DNA from 2 places in the Streptomyces liliiviolaceus genome. Region 2 is predicted to be linked to the other one. Evidence: predicted binding sites of a transcription regulator. Region 2 holds the regulator's gene; the other holds the start of a gene.
What was found. The regulator HspR, encoded in region 2, represses chaperone genes until heat shock. The targets are predictions, from matches to a motif close to TTGAGNNNNNNNNNCTCAA.

Region 1 (8,223 bases), 6.6 Mb from region 2:
GCGCGCACCCGGACCCGGCGCTGGGCGTGGTCGATCTCCAGCTCGCCGAGGCGCAGGATGCCGGAGCGCGGGGTGGACGCGGCCAGGGCGGCACGCTCCACGCGGCGCAACAGTACGTGCACGCGCGCGGCCAGCTCGCGCATCGAGAACGGCTTCGTCATGTAGTCGTCGGCGCCCACGCCGAGGCCGACCAGCATGTCCGTCTCGTCGTCGCGGGCGGTGAGCATCATCACCGGTACCGGACGGGCCGCCTGGACCCGGCGGCAGACCTCCAGGCCGTCGAAGCCCGGCAGCATGATGTCGAGGATCAGCAGGTCGGGCTGCCATGCCTCGGCCGTGTCGACGGCGGCCGGTCCGTCACCCGCTGTTTGCACGAGGAATCCCTCGGCGCGAAGCCGGGCGGCGATGGCGTCGACGATCGTCGGATCGTCCTCGACCACCAGCACCCGGCGCTGAGCGCCCGGCGTGGCCGCCGTGCCGTTGTGCGAGGTGTGTGTCTGCTCCATCGCCCGCCCCTGAGTGTGCTTTCCGGAACCAGTGGGGTGATTCCATGACTGCGCTTGACGCTTGAATGATCGGCGTCAGAGCAGCAGGGTACGGGCAGTGAACACTGCTCGGCTATCCAGGTCTTACCGCGAGATGCACCACGTCCGGAACGCCCCGGGCAACGGGGATCTCTTCGGTACGCACGTGTCGGAACCCGGCATTCCGCAAGGTTCTTGCGAAATCAGGCGAAGGTTTGGCCGACCAAACAGCGAGTACCCCGTCTTTCCTCAACACCCTTGCGCACGCGGCGAGTCCGGCCCGTGAGTACAGGCTCTCGTTGCCCTCCGTGACGGTCCACTCGGGTCCGTTGTCGATGTCGAGGCACAGTACGTCGTACGTGTCGGATGTCTCATTGACGTGGGCGACGAGGTCGACCTCGATGATCTCGGTGCGCGGATCGGCGAGCGCGCGGGCCGACAGCTCCGCGAGCGGCCCGGCGCGGTGCCAGTCGATGATGGCCCGCTCCCGTTCGGCGACGGTGATACGGCCCCAGCGGGGGTCGGCCGCCGCGTGTGCGAGGGAGAAGCCGACGCCGAGGCCGCCGATCAGGACCTTGGGCGCGGGGCGCCCGTCCAGCGCGCCGAGCGCGGCGTCGACCAGCAGTCTCTCCGAGCGGCCGTCGGAGGTGTCCATGAGGAAGCAGCCGTTGGCGATGATCTGCAGCAGCTCGCCGTGGCGGCGCAGCACCACCTCGCCGTACGGTCCGTCGCGGCGGTCGATGACTTGGGGGCTGCCGTGCGGGGCGTCGTACGCGGTCATGCCCCCATCCTGGCAAGCCGCCCCCGGCCGGGCAGCCGTTTTTCGCCGCGCCGGCCGACTCCGGCCCGCGGTGGCGGAGCCAGGCACCCTGGAGGACGCTGGGACCCGCAGGACGGAAGGAACCCCGGATGGCGGAGCGAAGGGAGAGGGCCGAGTTCTCCGGCCCCCGCAAGGGGCGCGAGGAACGGCACGCCCAGCCCTCACCGTCCGGCGGCCCCACCGGACCGCCCGCGCCTTCCGGCCCCCGCAAGGGGCGCGGGGAACGGCGCGACAAGCCCCCACCGGACCCGCACCCGCACCCGAATCCGAACCCGCCGTCGGCGCGGGCGCCGGGTTCCCGCCGGTGGGGGTGGCCGCTGCCCACCCCCACCGGCACCCCTTTCACCTTCGGGTACGCCGTGGTCCTCCTCCTGACCTCGCTCTTCACCGAGTACGCCGACCCGCACCTGGTGAGCCGCGTGCTCCAGGGCTCCAGCACGGACGTGGTGCACCTGGCGCAGGCGCCGGTACCCGTGCTGATCGCCAGCGCCCTGTGGATCGCCGGCGGCATCTCCTCCGTGTTCGCGATCGCCTTTCTCCTGGTGCTCACCGCGCTGGAGCGGCGCATCGGCGGCCTGCGCACGGCGGGTGTCTTCCTGCTGGGGCACGTCGTGGCGACGCTGGCCACCGAGATACCCGTCGGCCTCTCGGTCCTCGCCGGGCACCTCCCCGACAGTTCCCTGCACCGCTACGACTACGGCATCAGCTTCGGTGTCGCGGCGAGCGCCGGCGCACTGGCCGGGCTCCTGACGCTCTGGCCCCGCCTGCTCCTCCTGGCGGTGTCCGCCTGGCTGGTCGGCGAGGGCCTCGTGGCCTTCACCGACCCCCTGACGAACTGGGGCCACCTGCTGGCCCTGGCCGTCGGGGTCGCCACCTGGCCCTGGGTACGCCGGACCCGGGACCAGGTGGCGACCCCCGAAGCTCAGCTCCAGGACGGCGCCGGAGATCCCACCGGAGCGGCGTAGGGCACGGGCCTGCCGGTGGACGCGTCGAGGAGCATGCGGTCGCCGACCGGGCGGTCGAGCTCCACCCGCACCTTCCCGGACCGCGTCTCGGACGTGCACGGGCCGTCCGACCGGTCGCGGACCCCGGCGGAGAACACCACGTTGTCCGCGGTCTCCAGGACGGCCACCGCCGGACCCCGGTCGCAGGAGCCGTGCAGGGCCCGCAGGGTGACGGTGCGCTCGTCCGGCGACACCGACACGACCCCGGAGAGCGGAAGCAGGAAGTCCGAGGTCTGCGGGAGGGGGCCGACCGGCGGCCGGGGGAGCTTCGAGGGGGCGACAGCGACGCGCCTGAGCGGGGTGTCGTACCCCTTGACCGTGAAGAGCCACGCGGGCACGGTCGCCGGGCCCCGGCTGGTGGACAGGGTCATCGTCCCGAGCCGCGCACCGGTCACGACGAGGGAGGGGCCGGAGTTCCTGCCCCGGGCGAACTTCGCGTAGGCGTCCCGCGCGGAGGAGACGGGAAGGGCGAGCGTGCCGCCGCCGTGCCAGCGTACCTCCCCCTCCTCGGGCGTACCGGAGGGGAGTACTCCGCCCAGTTCGAAGTTCTGGGTGGCGTACGCGCGCTCGTCGGCCCCGCTGCGGAAGGCGCCCTCGGGAAGCTGGACGGCGGCGTCCATCGGGAAGTACCGCTCGTGCCAGATCCGCGCGGCCTTCGAGCCCGCCCAGGCCTCGGAGACGTCACGGGCGCGTTGCGTGCTCCCTTCCGGGCCGTGGGCCGAGCCGCCACCGCCGTCCCCGGCGCTTCCCTGGCCGCACGCGGCGGCTCCGGCGAACAGGCTCCCCATGACGAGCAGCCGCAACAACGAGGTGATCCGCATGACGCCCCCAGGACGGACGGCCGATGGGAAGTCGGCGAGGTACCTGTGCGGTACCCATGAGGTACCGCCCGGCTGTCGACGACGTTCCTGTGACGCGGGAACCCGCTCCGGCGTTCGGCCGGGGGGCCGGAAACGAGCCGGTCCCGGGGGTGATCGCTCACAGCGAACAGCGGGAGGGGAACATTCAGGGGCTCACGTGCATTGAGTCGGCATAGCTCAACTTGAATGCCGAAGGGGAGATCATGACTTTGACGTCCGAACCGCTCACTCTGCCCGTGCTGCCGCTCGACGACGAGGTCGTGCTGCCCGGCATGGTGGTGCCCCTGGACCTGAACGACGCCGATGTACGCGCCGCGGTGGAGGCCGCGCAGGCTGCCGCCCGTTCCACCGGTGCCAGCAAGCCGAGGGTGCTTCTTGTTCCGCGCATCGACGGCACGTACGCGAACACGGGGGTGCTCGGCACGGTCGAGCAGGTGGGACGCCTCGCCGACGGTGACCCCGGTGCCCTGATCCGCGGTCGCGGACGGGTGCGCGTGGGCGCCGGTACGACCGGGCCGGGAGCGGCCCTGTGGGTGGAGGGCACACAGGTCGAGGAGACCGTGCCGGACCCGCTGCCCGGCTCCGTGACCGAGCTGGTCAAGGAGTACAAGGCGCTGGCCACGAACTGGCTGAAGAAGCGGGCCGCCTGGCAGGTCGTGGACCGCGTCCAGCAGATCGACGACGTGTCCGCCCTGGCCGACAACTCCGGCTACTCGCCGTTCCTGACGACCGCGCAGAAGGTCGAGCTCCTGGAGACCTCCGACCCGGTGACCCGGCTGAAGCTCGCCACCGAGCAGCTGCGCGAGCACCTCGCCGAGCAGGATGTCGCCGAGTCCATCGCCAAGGACGTACAGGAAGGTGTGGACAAGCAGCAGCGGGAGTTCCTGCTGCGGCGGCAGCTGGAGGCCGTGCGCAAGGAGCTGCGCGAGCTGAACGGCGAGGCCGAGGGCGAGGAGTCCGACGACTACCGGGCCCGCGTCGAGGCCGCCGATCTCCCCGAGAAGGTCCGTGAGGCCGCGCTCAAGGAGGTCGAGAAGCTGGAGCGCTCCAGCGACCAGTCGCCCGAGGGCTCCTGGATCCGCACCTGGCTCGACACCGTGCTCGAACTCCCGTGGAACGAGCGAACGCAGGACGAGTACGACATCCAGGGCGCCAAGACGGTCCTGGACGCCGAGCACGCGGGCCTGGACGACGTGAAGGAGCGGATCACCGAGTACCTGGCGGTCCGCAAGCGGCGCAACGACCGGGGTCTCGGTGTCGTGGGCGGCCGGCGCGGCGGCGCGGTGCTCGCGCTCGTCGGCCCGCCCGGCGTCGGCAAGACCTCGCTCGGCGAGTCCGTCGCGCACGCCATGGGCCGCAAGTTCGTCCGGGTCGCCCTCGGCGGCGTACGGGACGAGGCGGAGATCCGCGGCCACCGGCGTACGTACGTCGGCGCGCTGCCCGGCCGGATCGTACGGGCGATCAAGGAGGCCGGGTCCATGAACCCGGTGGTCCTGCTCGACGAGATCGACAAGGTCGGCTCCGACTTCCGGGGCGACCCGGCGGCGGCCCTCCTCGAAGTCCTCGACCCGGCCCAGAACCACACCTTCCGGGACCACTACCTTGAGGTCGAGCTCGACCTGAGCGACGTCGTCTTCCTGGCCACGGCCAACGTGCTGGAGGCCATCCCGGAGGCGCTGCTCGACCGCATGGAACTGGTGCGGCTCGACGGGTACACCGAGGACGAGAAGGTCGTCATCGCCCGCGACCACCTGCTCCCGCGCCAGCTGGAGCGGGCCGGTCTGGAGAGCGCCGAGGTCACCCTCGACGAGAGCGCGCTGCGCAGGCTGGCCGGCGAGTACACCCGCGAGGCGGGCGTACGGAACCTGGAGCGGTCCGTCGCACGGCTGCTCCGCAAGATCGCGGCGCAGCACGAACTCGGCGAGCGGAAGCTGCCGTTCACGGTCGGCGCGGACGATCTGCGCGCGCTGATCGGCAGGCCGCACCACGTGCCCGAGTCCGCCCAGGACCCGGCCGAGCGCCGCACCGCGGTGCCCGGGGTGGCGACCGGTCTCGCGGTCACCGGCGCCGGTGGTGACGTCCTCTTCGTCGAGGCGTCGCTCGCCGACCCGGAGACGGGCGCGGCGGGGCTGACCCTCACCGGTCAGCTGGGCGACGTGATGAAGGAGTCGGCGCAGATCGCGCTCTCCTTCCTCCGCTCGCACGGCGCCGAGCTGGAACTGCCCGTCGCCGACCTCAAGGACCGGGGTGTGCACATCCACTTCCCGGCGGGCGCGGTGCCGAAGGACGGCCCGAGCGCGGGTGTCACGATGACGACGGCACTGGCCTCGCTCCTGTCGGGCCGGCTGGTCCGCACCGACGTGGCCATGACCGGTGAGGTCTCGCTCACCGGGCGGGTGCTGCCGATCGGCGGCGTCAAGCAGAAGCTGCTCGCCGCGCACCGGGCCGGGGTCACCACGGTGATCATCCCGAAGCGCAACGAGGCCGACCTGGACGACGTACCGGCCGAGGTCCTGGAGAAGCTCGACGTCCACGCGGTGACGGACGTCCGCCAGGTCCTGGAACTGGCGCTGGCTCCGGCGACGAACGGCGCGGCGACGGAGGTTCCGGTGGCCGCGTGAGTCGCGTGAGTCGTCCGATTCGTGTGACGACTCGTGTGAGCCGCGTGGCACGGACTCCGGTGGCGCAGTGACGGACGCCATCGGTCGGGTAGGGCCCGGCCCCCTCTTTCTGAGGGGGCCGGGCCTTCCGCGTACGTACGGGGAGGTGGATCAGCCGTTGGCGAGGGCCACCACGCGGTCGAGGGCGCCGTTGAACTTGTCGTGGTCGCCGACCGTGGGGCCCGAGGACGTGTACTGCCACATTGTGTAGTAGTCCCAGCCCGCGGGGAGCGTGCCCACCGCCGTGGCGTAACGGGCGATCCAGAGCGGGTTGGCGGAGGCGAAACCGGAGTAGTTCCCGGTGCACTGGGTCCACCAGCTGGTGGCCGAGTAGATGACGGCGTCACGGCCGGTGCGGGCCTTGTACTGGTTCAGGAAGTCGCGGATCCAGGTGACCATCGCGCTCTGCGTCTTGCCGTAGCAGGCCGCCCCGTACGGGTTCCACTCGATGTCGAGCGCGCCCGGGAGCGTCTTGCCGTCCTTCGACCAGCCGCCGCCGTTGTTCACGAAGTAGTTGGCCTGCGCGGCGCCGCCCGTCGTGTCGGGGGTCGCGAAGTGGTACGCGCCCCGGATCATGCCGACGTTGTACGAGCCGTTGTACTGCTGGGCGAAATAGGGGTTCGTGTAGTACGTCCCCTCGGTGGCCTTCACATAGGCCCATTTGACCCCGCTGCTCCACAGGGTCGACCAGGCGACGTTGCCCTGGTGGCTGCTGACGTCCACGCCCTCCGTCTGGGTGGCGTCGCCCGGGGTCGGCAGGCCGTCCTGGCCGTCGTGCGGGATGACGCCCATGCCCATGTACGCGGAGCCGCGGGCCGGGACGTCGGCCGCGTGGGCGGGGTGGGCGATGAGGAGGGAGAGGGACAGGGAGAGGGACAGGAGCAGGATGCCCATCGCGCCGTGGCGCGTTCTGAGGTGGTCGCGCGGGTGCGAGCGGTGGGCCGTCCCGGATGTGTGCACGGACATGTTCGTGCCTCCGAAGGCTCGGTGGTGCCCGGGTGATGGTGGTCCATAAAATGGCGTGGGCATGCCATGCGGGTATGTGGTGAAGAAGCTACGCACGACGGCGACCGGCGGAAAGAGGGCTCGGCGGCTGCCGTTGGTCTATTCCTGCGAAATACTGGCCGAGCTGCGGCAATGGCGGTCTTTGGCGGAAACTTTCAGGATCGGGAAACCGGGTCATGGGTGCTGACGTGCACGAGGGCGGTATGGGCGAGGGGCATCGGGCGGGATCCGGCGTTCCGGGGAGTGGTGTGGACCAGGACGGCGGGGGCGGGGGCGGCGATTCCGTGGATCGCGGGCCCGTGGATCGCGGATCCGTGGATCAGGAGTTCCTGGCTCTGGAACGTGAGCTGACCGTTCTGCTGCGGCGGGCGCGGGCGTCCTCCGGGGAGATGGTGCGCGAGGTGCATCCCGATCTGGAGTCCTCCGCGTACGGGCTGCTCGTACGGCTGGAGGAGCGGGGGCGGCAGCGGGCGACGGAGCTCGCCGCGTACATCGGGGTCGGCAAGGCGACGATGTCCCGGCAGTTGCGGGCGCTGGAGGAGCTGGGGCTCGTCGCCCGGGAGCCCGATCCTGCGGATGGGCGGGCCTGGCTCGTGCATCTCACTGACGTGGGGCGGGAGCGGTTCGGGACCGTGCGGGATGCTCGGCGGGCTCGGTATGTTCGCGAACTGGCGAGTTGGGATCGGGGGGAAGTGGCTGAACTGGCGCGGTTGTTGCACCGGCTGAACCGGGGGGTCGAGCGGGGCTGAGCGGCCCCGGCCGCGGGTCGTCGCCTTCTGCCTGACGCTCCGTCGTGGCTGGTCGCGCAGTTCCCCGCGCCCCTTAAAGGCAAACGACTGCGCAGTTCCCCGCGCCCCTAAAGACACAAGACTGCGCCGTTCCCCGCGCCCCTGAAGGCCTGAGTGGGACGGGGCGTAGCCCCTCCCCGAGGGGCGCGGGGAACTGCGCGGTCAGCCACGGTGGACCCGGGCCCGACCACGGCTCCGAGCCACTCCCCGGCGGTGGGGGTCACAGCTCCACGTGCACCACCGTCGCGTCGTCGTGCGTCTTGGAGCGGCCCAGGTACGTGCCCGCCGTGTCCGAGCGCTCCAGGGTGCGGACCCTGTCGATCAGGGAACGGCCGCCCTCCTTGCGGATCAGGGTGAACAGGTCCGTCCAGTCGCCCTCACCGAACTTCTCCACCCAGCGCGTCGCACCGTCCGTGAGAGCCGTGAGGGCGCGGACCTCGGAACGGTGGAGCGCGCCCGTGACGGCGCGAACCGCCACCGACGGGTCCGCCGCGGCCGTGAAGAAGCCGCCCTCCTTGTTGCGCAGGATCGCGTCCGTCGCCGCGGCCGACCTCAGCGTGGC
Region 2 (8,223 bases):
CCTGGTCTCGGTCATGATCACAAGTGTCTCGCGAATACGGTCTCACCTGGGAAAACGCCGTCGATTCACCCGAACCGGCGAAGCAGAAACGACACACCGCGGCCGAGCCCTGACACGACCTGACACGACAGCAGGGCCCGGACCGCGATGCGCGGCCCGGACCCTGCTGTCTGTCCGTCTACCTGTCCGTCCGTCTACCTGTCCGTCCGTCCGAGCTGCGTCAGCTCTGTGCGCTGTCGTCGTCGTCCGACGTGCGGGCGGCCTCGGCCGCGGCTGCCTTCTCGCGCATCTTGCGCACCAGCTCCGCCTTCTGCTCGGCCGCGCCCTGCCGGTCGAGGTTGCGGTACGGGCCGTTGTTCGCCCGTTCGGTGCGGGACTGCTTCTTGCGCTGGCCGCCGCCCTGGCCCACGGGGTTGTTGATGTTCTTGCTGACGGTCACGGGTTCTCCCGGTGCTGATGTGAGGTGATCTACGGATTCGTCGGTGGGGGACGGGCGGCGACATCGAAGGACGTCAGCGGGGGCCCGTCACGCTCTCACTCGTAAATCGGCGTCTGGAAGAACATGCCGAGGACGTTACCCGGTCCCGTCGGCCCCGCACACCAGGATTTTCACCGCCCCGACGGGCACGACGGGGGCCTCACGCCCCGTCGACGTATCGTCGGTCCCTCGTCCAGCGTCTCCTCCACACCCTCCAGGGAGGCACACGTGCCCGAGCCCGACCGGCGGAAGCAGTCCTTCGGCGGTGCCGACGAGGCCTTCGCGCACCCCCGCCTCGCCGCCGTCTACGACCCGCTCGATCCCGATCGCGGCGACCTCGACGCGTACGTCCGTGTCGTCGCGGAGTTCGGGGCGCGCCGCGTGCTCGACATCGGGTGCGGGACCGGTGTGTTCGCGCTGCTGCTCGCCGGGCGCGGGATCGAGGTCGTCGGGGTCGATCCGGCGCGGGCGTCCCTCGACGTGGCCCGCGCGAAACCCGGCGGCGGGCAGGTGCGCTGGCTCCACGGGGACGCCACCACGCTCCCGCCCCTGCGCGTCGACCTCGCGACGATGACGGCGAACGTGGCCCAGCAGATCGTCGACGACCAGGCGTGGCAGGGCACCCTGCGGGGCGCCCACGATGCCCTGCGGCCCGGCGGGCATCTCGTCTTCGAGACCCGGGACCCGGCCCGGCGCGCCTGGGAGGAGTGGAACCGCGAGGCCACGTACGCCGTGACGGAGATCCCGGGCGTCGGCGCGGTCGAGAGCTGGGTCCAATTGGGCGAGGTCAGTGGGCAGTTGGTGTCCTTCCGGCACACCTATGTGTTCGCCGAGGACGGGCAGGAGCTGACGTCCGATTCGACGCTGCGCTTCCGCGAACGGCGGGAGATCGAGTCGGATCTGCGGGCCCAGGGTTATGTCGTACGGGACGTCCGCGACGCCCCCGACCGGCCGGGCCGCGAGTTCGTCTTCGTCGCGCAGCGGCCGGAAGCGGACTCCTGACCTCGGGCCATCAGGCCGGCTCGGTCGTCCCCCTCCGCGACCGGTACCGGCCGAAGCCCCACACGCCCAGCCCCACCAGCGCCGCCACCCCCACCGCGTACACCGGTAGCCACAGGGTCGTCGTCGCGGACAGGCAGTCGGCCACGGCCTCGTGGCTGCGGGTGTGCCGGGCCTGGGACAGGGACGCCGTGTCGCGGGCCGCCAGGTCGGCCAGTGCCGCTTCCGTGCGCATGCTCTCGTACGTGCCCAGCGCGGGACAGCCGGCGCGGGTGCCCGGCATCGGGAGCAGCCACTTCCAGCGTTGCAGCATCGGGGCCAGTGCGATCGCCGCGCACAGGCCGATGACCAGGGAGTACGCCGTCAGGTCGCGCAGATACGCGGATCGGGGGCCCGCTGTTCGCGTCGGCGGGCGGCAGGAGGAGACGATCACCGCGAGGAGCGTCACCCCGATGTACGTGGCGAACCACTGCCAGGAGCCCTGCGCGAGCGCGAAGGCCAGGACCGCGGAGAGGCCGATGCCGGCCGTTCCCGCCCGGCCGGCGGCGTCCTGGGCGGCTTCGGGACGGTGGTCGGGATGGTCCACGGGGATCTCCTCGCTCGGGCGATCCCCAGCGTCCAGGCATCCGGCCCCGGCGCCCCGCAGCCATCCCGGGGCGCACCGAGAACCGGCCCGGTTGGCCGCTTCTCGGGAGAAGGCGAAGGGGCCCGGAGGTTCGTGGTGAACCTCCGGGCCCCTCGGCGTGCATGACTGCGCGTCCGGCTCAGTCCGTCGGCGGGCGCTTGGGGCGCCACACCACCAGCGCGCTCGTCTGCTGGACCTCCTGGTACGGAACCAGGTCGCGGCGGTACGAGGCGTGCACCGCGGCCTCGCGCTGCTGCATGGTCGCCGCCGCGCCCTCCAGGGCCGACGACAGTTCCGCGACCCGGGACTGGAGTGCGGCGACCTGGTTCTCCAGCTCGATGATGCGTTTGATGCCGGCGAGGTTGATGCCCTCGTCCTGCGACAACTGCTGGACGGTGCGCAGCAGTTCGATGTCGCGGGCCGAGTAGCGCCGGCCGCGCCCGGCCGTGCGGTCCGGGGAGACCAGGCCGAGGCGGTCGTACTGACGCAGCGTCTGCGGGTGCAGACCGGAGAGCTGGGCGGCCACCGAGATGACGTACACCGGTGTCTCTTCCGTCAGCTCGTAGGCCCTGCCGGTGAAGGAGTTCTGCCGACGGCGTCCGGGTGCGTCCATGGTGTCCTCATGCTCCCTTCGCGGCCTGGAACAGCTCAGCCCGCGGATCCTCCTCCGCGGTCGCCTCGCGATACGCCTCCAGCGCGTCACGAGCCTTCCCCGTCAGGTCCGCCGGGACACTCACCTCGACGGTGACCAACAGGTCCCCGCGCGAGCCGTCCTTGCGGACCGCGCCCTTGCCGCGGGCCCGCATCGTACGGCCGTTGGGGGTGCCCGGCGGCAGCTTCAGGGTGACCGGAGGCCCCCCGAGCGTGGGCACGCGGACCTCGCCGCCCAGTGCCGCCTCCGTGAAGGTGACGGGCACGGTGACGGTGAGGTTGTCGCCCTTGCGGCCGAAGACCGGATGTGTGTCCACGTGCACCGTGACGTACAGGTCGCCCGACGGGCCGCCCCGTTCGCCCGGCGCGCCCTTGCCGCGGAGCCGGATGCGCTGGCTGTCCGACACCCCGGCGGGGATACGGACCTGCATGGTCCGGGACGACTTGGCGCGTCCCGAGCCACTGCAGACCGCGCAGGCGTGCTCCGCGATCAGGCCGCGGCCCTTGCAGTCGGGGCACGGGTCGGTCAGCGAGAACCCGCCGCCCGAACCGCGCGCCACCTGGCCGGTGCCGACGCAGGTCGGGCACACGCGCGGTGTGCCGTTCTTGTCGCCGGTGCCCGAACAGGCCTTGCAGGGCGACTGCGAGGTCATCCGCAGCGGGACGGTCGCCCCGTCCACGGCCTCCGTGAAGCTGAGCGTGACCTCGGTGTCGATGTCCTGGCCGCGCCGCGGCTGCGTCCGGGCACCGGGGCCCGCACCGCCGCGGTTGAAGAGTCCGCCGAAGACGTCCCCTATGCCGCCGCCGAAGCCGCCGGCCCCGCCCTGCGGACCGGCACCGCCCGCTCCGCCCTGGGGGCCGCCTCCGAAGAGGTCCCCCAGGTCGAAGTTGAAGGAGCCGCCCGAACCGCCCGGGCCGGGACGGAAGCCGCCGTTGCCGAAGAGGGTGCGGGCCTCGTCGTACTCCTTGCGCTTCTTGGGGTCCCCGAGGATGTCGTTCGCCTCGGAGATCTCCTTGAAGCGCTCCTCGGCGCGCGCGTTCCCCTTGTTGGCGTCCGGGTGGAACTCGCGGGCGAGTTTGCGGTACGCCTTCTTGATCTCGGCCTCGGTGGCGTCCTTGGGGACGCCGAGGACCTTGTAGTAGTCCTTCTCGATGAAGTCCTTGGTGCTCATCCTCGACGCCCCTCCTTCCGTACGCCACCGTCACGTACGCGCTCGACGTTCTCCGTGCCAAGGGGCGCGCGTACGCCCTGTTTCACGTCAGCCCTCGTCCGGGCCACCGCTCTCCTTGTCGTCGGCCGCCGCGGTCCCCGCATCCGTCTCGTCGCCCTTGACGGGCTGCGCTCCCGGCTGCGGCTCGGCGACCGCCACCCGCGCGGGGCGGATGGTGCGCTCGCCGAAGCGATACCCCGGCTGCAGAATCGCCACGCACGTCGTCTCCGTGACGTCCGGCGCGTACGAGTGCATCAGGGCCTCGTGGATCATCGGGTCGAAGGGCTCGCCCTCCTTGCCGAACTGCTGCAGGCCCATCTTGGCCGCGACGGTCTCCAGCGACTCGGCCACCGACTTGAAACCGCCGAGCAGTTCGCCGTGTTCCCGCGCGCGGCCGATGTCGTCAAGCACGGGCAGGAGCTCGGTCAGGAGGCTCGCGATGGCGAGTTCCTTGACCGCGATCCGGTCGCGCTCGACCCGGCGGCGGTAGTTCTGGTACTCGGCCTGGAGCCGCTGGACGTCCGCCGTACGTTCGTTGAGCGCCGTACGCACCTGGTCCAGCTGGGCCGTCAGGCCTGCGATCTGGGCTGCTGACTGAGCTGCTGCCGTGTCCCCGGCCGGGGCCGCCCCGTCCTCCGCGGAGGAGGGGGCGGCCTTCGGCTCGGCGTCTTCAGGGGTGGCGCCGGAGGGGACGTCGGGCTGCTCGTCGAAGCCCGGGGTCTCCTCCGTCACGCGGCACCGTCCTTGCGGTCACGGTCCTCGTCGACGATCTCGGCGTCGACGACGTCGTCGTCGGCGGCCTTGGCACCGGCGTCCGGGCCGGCGCCCGGGGCCTCGGCACCGGCTCCACCCTGAGCGGCCTGGGCGTCGGCGTACATCGCCTGGCCCAGCTTCTGGGAGACGGCGGCGACCTTCTCGGTGGCCGTACGGATCTCGGCGGTGTCCTCGCCCTTGAGCGCGGCCTTCAGCTCCTCGACGCTCGTCTCGACCTCGGTCTTGACGTCGCCGGGGACCTTGTCCTCGTTGTCCTTGAGGAACTTCTCCGTCTGGTAGACGAGCTGCTCGCCCTGGTTGCGGGCCTCGGCCGCCTCGCGGCGGCGGTGGTCCTCGTCCGCGTACTGCTCGGCCTCCTGGCGCATGCGGTCGACCTCGTCCTTCGGCAGCGAGGAGCCGCCGGTGACGGTCATCTTCTGCTCCTTGCCCGTGCCGAGGTCCTTCGCGGTCACGTGCATGATGCCGTTGGCGTCGATGTCGAACGCGACCTCGATCTGCGGCACGCCGCGCGGGGCCGGCGGCAGACCGGTCAGCTCGAACATCCCGAGCTTCTTGTTGTACGCCGCGATCTCGCGCTCGCCCTGGTAGACCTGGATCTGGACGGACGGCTGGTTGTCCTCGGCCGTCGTGAAGATCTCGGACCGCTTGGTCGGGATCGTGGTGTTGCGCTCGATGAGCTTGGTCATGATCCCTCCCTTGGTCTCGATACCGAGGGACAGCGGGGTCACGTCGAGGAGCAGGACGTCCTTGACCTCACCCTTGAGGACACCGGCCTGCAGGGCGGCGCCGATGGCGACGACCTCGTCCGGGTTGACGCCCTTGTTGGCGTCCTGGCCGCCGGTGAGCTCCTTGACGAGCTCGGCCACGGCGGGCATACGGGTGGAGCCACCGACGAGGACGACGTGGTCGATCTCGGACAGCTGGATGCCGGCGTCCTTGATGACGTTGTGGAACGGCGTCTTGCAGCGCTCCAGCAGGTCGGCCGTGAGCTGCTGGAACTGGGCGCGCGTGAGCTTCTCGTCCAGGTGCAGCGGGCCCTCGGCGGAGGCCGTGATGTAGGGCAGGTTGATCGAGGTCTCCGTGGAGGAGGACAGCTCGATCTTGGCCTTCTCGGCGGCCTCGCGGAGACGCTGGAGGGCCATCTTGTCCTTGCCCAGGTCCACACCGTGGCCGGACGCGAACTGCTTCACCAGGTAGTCGACGACCCGCTGGTCCCAGTCGTCACCACCGAGGTGGTTGTCGCCGTTGGTGGCCTTCACCTCGACGACGCCGTCGCCGATCTCCAGGAGGGACACGTCGAACGTGCCGCCACCGAGGTCGAAGACGAGGATCGTCTGGTCGTCCTTGTCGAGGCCGTACGCCAGGGCCGCGGCGGTCGGCTCGTTCACGATGCGCAGGACGTTCAGGCCCGCGATCTCGCCGGCCTCCTTCGTCGCCTGGCGCTCGGAGTCGTTGAAGTACGCCGGGACGGTGATGACCGCGTCGGCCACCTTCTCGCCCAGGTACGCCTCGGCGTCGCGCTTCAGCTTCTGCAGGATGAAGGCGCTCATCTGCTGCGGGTTGAAGTGCTTGCCGTCGAGCTCGATCTTCCAGTCCGTGCCCATGTGACGCTTGACCGACCTGATGGTCCGGTCCACGTTCGTGACCGCCTGGCGCTTCGCGACCTCGCCGACGAGCACCTCGCCGTTCTTGGCGAAGGCGACGACGGACGGCGTGGTCCTGGCGCCCTCGGCGTTGGTGATGACGGTGGGCTCACCGCCCTCCAGAACGCTGACGACGGAGTTAGTCGTGCCCAGGTCGATGCCGACCGCACGTGCCATTTCAATTCCTCCAGCAATGACTTGAGTGGAACGGACTCAAGTGTGCATGACGCTTGCCGCGTGGTCAACAGAGGTGAGTCGTGGGGGCTCAACTCTTATCTCTTGCTTACGCGCACATTGCCCTCTGACCTGCGGTCCGCTCGGCTGTGACGGCCCTTGAAACTGCGTCCCGCCGTGGTTGGGTGCGGGTGCGTGGGGGCTGAGCGCGCAGTTCCCCGCGCCCCCGAAAACTGCGTCCCGCCGTGGTTGGGTGCGGGTGCGTGGGGGCTGAGCGCGCAGTTCCCCGCGCCCCCGAAAACTGCGTCCCGCCGTGGTTGGGTGCGGGTGCGTGGGGGCTGAGCGCGCAGTTCCCCGCGCCCCCGAAAACTGCGTCCCGCCGTGGTTGGGTGCGGGTGCGTGGGGGCTGAGCGCGCAGTTCCCCGCGCCCCTGAAAAGCGGGGCTGCGCCCCTGCTTTTCGTCTTTTGGGGGCGCGGGGAACTGCGCGGCCCGCCCCCACCGGGGCCGCACCCGACAGACGAGCCCGGCCGCCCCGCCACGCGTACCCAGGTATGCCTCAGCGACGCAGATCACCGTGCTGCTGACTACAGTGCGGTCATAGGAATGGGTAGTCTCGTAGGACTGCGTAAGCTACCGCTCAGTAATGACCCTCGCAGGCCCGAGGAGCCCCGAAATGCAACTCGCCGCGATCATCGTGTCGCTGGTCCTGACCGTGGTCGGCGTCGCGCTCATCGCACGCGCCATCGGCCAGTTCGTCCGGTACTTCAAGCTCGGCCAGCCGGTACCCGCCGGAACCCGCACCGACAATCCGTACCAGCGCAGTGTCACGCTGGTGAAGGAATTCCTCGGTCACACCCGGATGAACCGGTGGGGCATCGTCGGCTTCGCCCACTGGTTCGTGGCCATCGGCTTCCTGACGCTGCCGCCCACCCTCGTCCAGGCCTTCGGCCAGCTCTTCCAGGCCGACTGGGTGCTGCCGATCATCGGCGGGTTCCTGCCGTTCGAGCTCTACATCGAGTTCATCGGCGTGATGACGATCCTGGGCATCGCCGTCCTCATGGCGATCCGGCTGCTGAGCCTGCCCTCCCGGGCCGGCCGCAAGTCCCGTTTCGCGGGCTCCAAGTCGGGCCAGGCCTACTTCGTCGAGTACGTCATCCTCACCATCGGCCTCGCCATCTACGTGCTGCGCGGCCTGGAGGGCGCGATCCACCACGTGGAGGGCTACGAGGCCGCGTACTTCGCCTCGTACCCGCTGGTGCTGGCCTTCAAGGGCCTCGGCCTGAGCACGCTGCAGAACCTGGTCTACCTCGTCGCGACGATCAAGATCGGCACGTCCTTCGTGTGGATGATCGTCGTCTCGCTCAACACCAACATGGGTGTCGCCTGGCACCGCTTCCTCGCCTTCCCGAACATCTGGTTCAAGCGGGAGGCGGACGGTGGCACCGCCCTGGGCGGCCTCCAGCCCATGACCTCCGGCGGCAAGCCGATCGACTTCACCGACCCCGGTGACGACGACGTCTTCGGTGTCAGCCAGGTGGAGCAGTTCTCCTGGAAGGGCCTGCTGGACTTCTCCACCTGCACCGAGTGCGGCCGCTGCCAGTCGCAGTGCCCCGCCTGGAACACCGGCAAGCCGCTCTCCCCGAAGCTGCTGATCATGTCGCTGCGCG

Region 1: lon (endopeptidase La) is a predicted target of HspR. The motif match lies at 3,371-3,389, and genes of this name have one in related genera.

What each region holds. Positions count from the first base shown of each region.
Region 1 covers NZ_JAGPYQ010000001.1:8,333,055-8,341,277, reverse strand. The annotation lists gene J8N05_RS35355 (response regulator transcription factor) at 1-506, opposite strand, end outside; gene J8N05_RS35350 (spermine/spermidine synthase domain-containing protein) at 619-1,305, opposite strand; gene J8N05_RS35345 (rhomboid-like protein) at 1,434-2,309, shown strand; gene J8N05_RS35340 (hypothetical protein) at 2,267-3,169, opposite strand; gene lon (endopeptidase La) at 3,412-5,829, shown strand; gene J8N05_RS35330 (lysozyme) at 5,980-6,834, opposite strand; gene J8N05_RS35325 (MarR family winged helix-turn-helix transcriptional regulator) at 7,062-7,622, shown strand; gene J8N05_RS35320 (hypothetical protein) at 7,882-8,223, opposite strand, start outside.
Region 2 covers NZ_JAGPYQ010000001.1:1,689,499-1,697,721, reverse strand. The annotation lists gene J8N05_RS07455 (Uma2 family endonuclease) at 1-15, opposite strand, end outside; gene J8N05_RS07450 (DUF6243 family protein) at 221-439, opposite strand; gene J8N05_RS07445 (class I SAM-dependent methyltransferase) at 707-1,480, shown strand; gene J8N05_RS07440 (hypothetical protein) at 1,491-2,063, opposite strand; gene J8N05_RS07435 (heat shock protein transcriptional repressor HspR) at 2,242-2,715, opposite strand; gene dnaJ (molecular chaperone DnaJ) at 2,723-3,925, opposite strand; gene grpE (nucleotide exchange factor GrpE) at 4,013-4,696, opposite strand; gene dnaK (molecular chaperone DnaK) at 4,693-6,558, opposite strand; gene J8N05_RS07415 (heterodisulfide reductase-related iron-sulfur binding cluster) at 7,230-8,223, shown strand, end outside.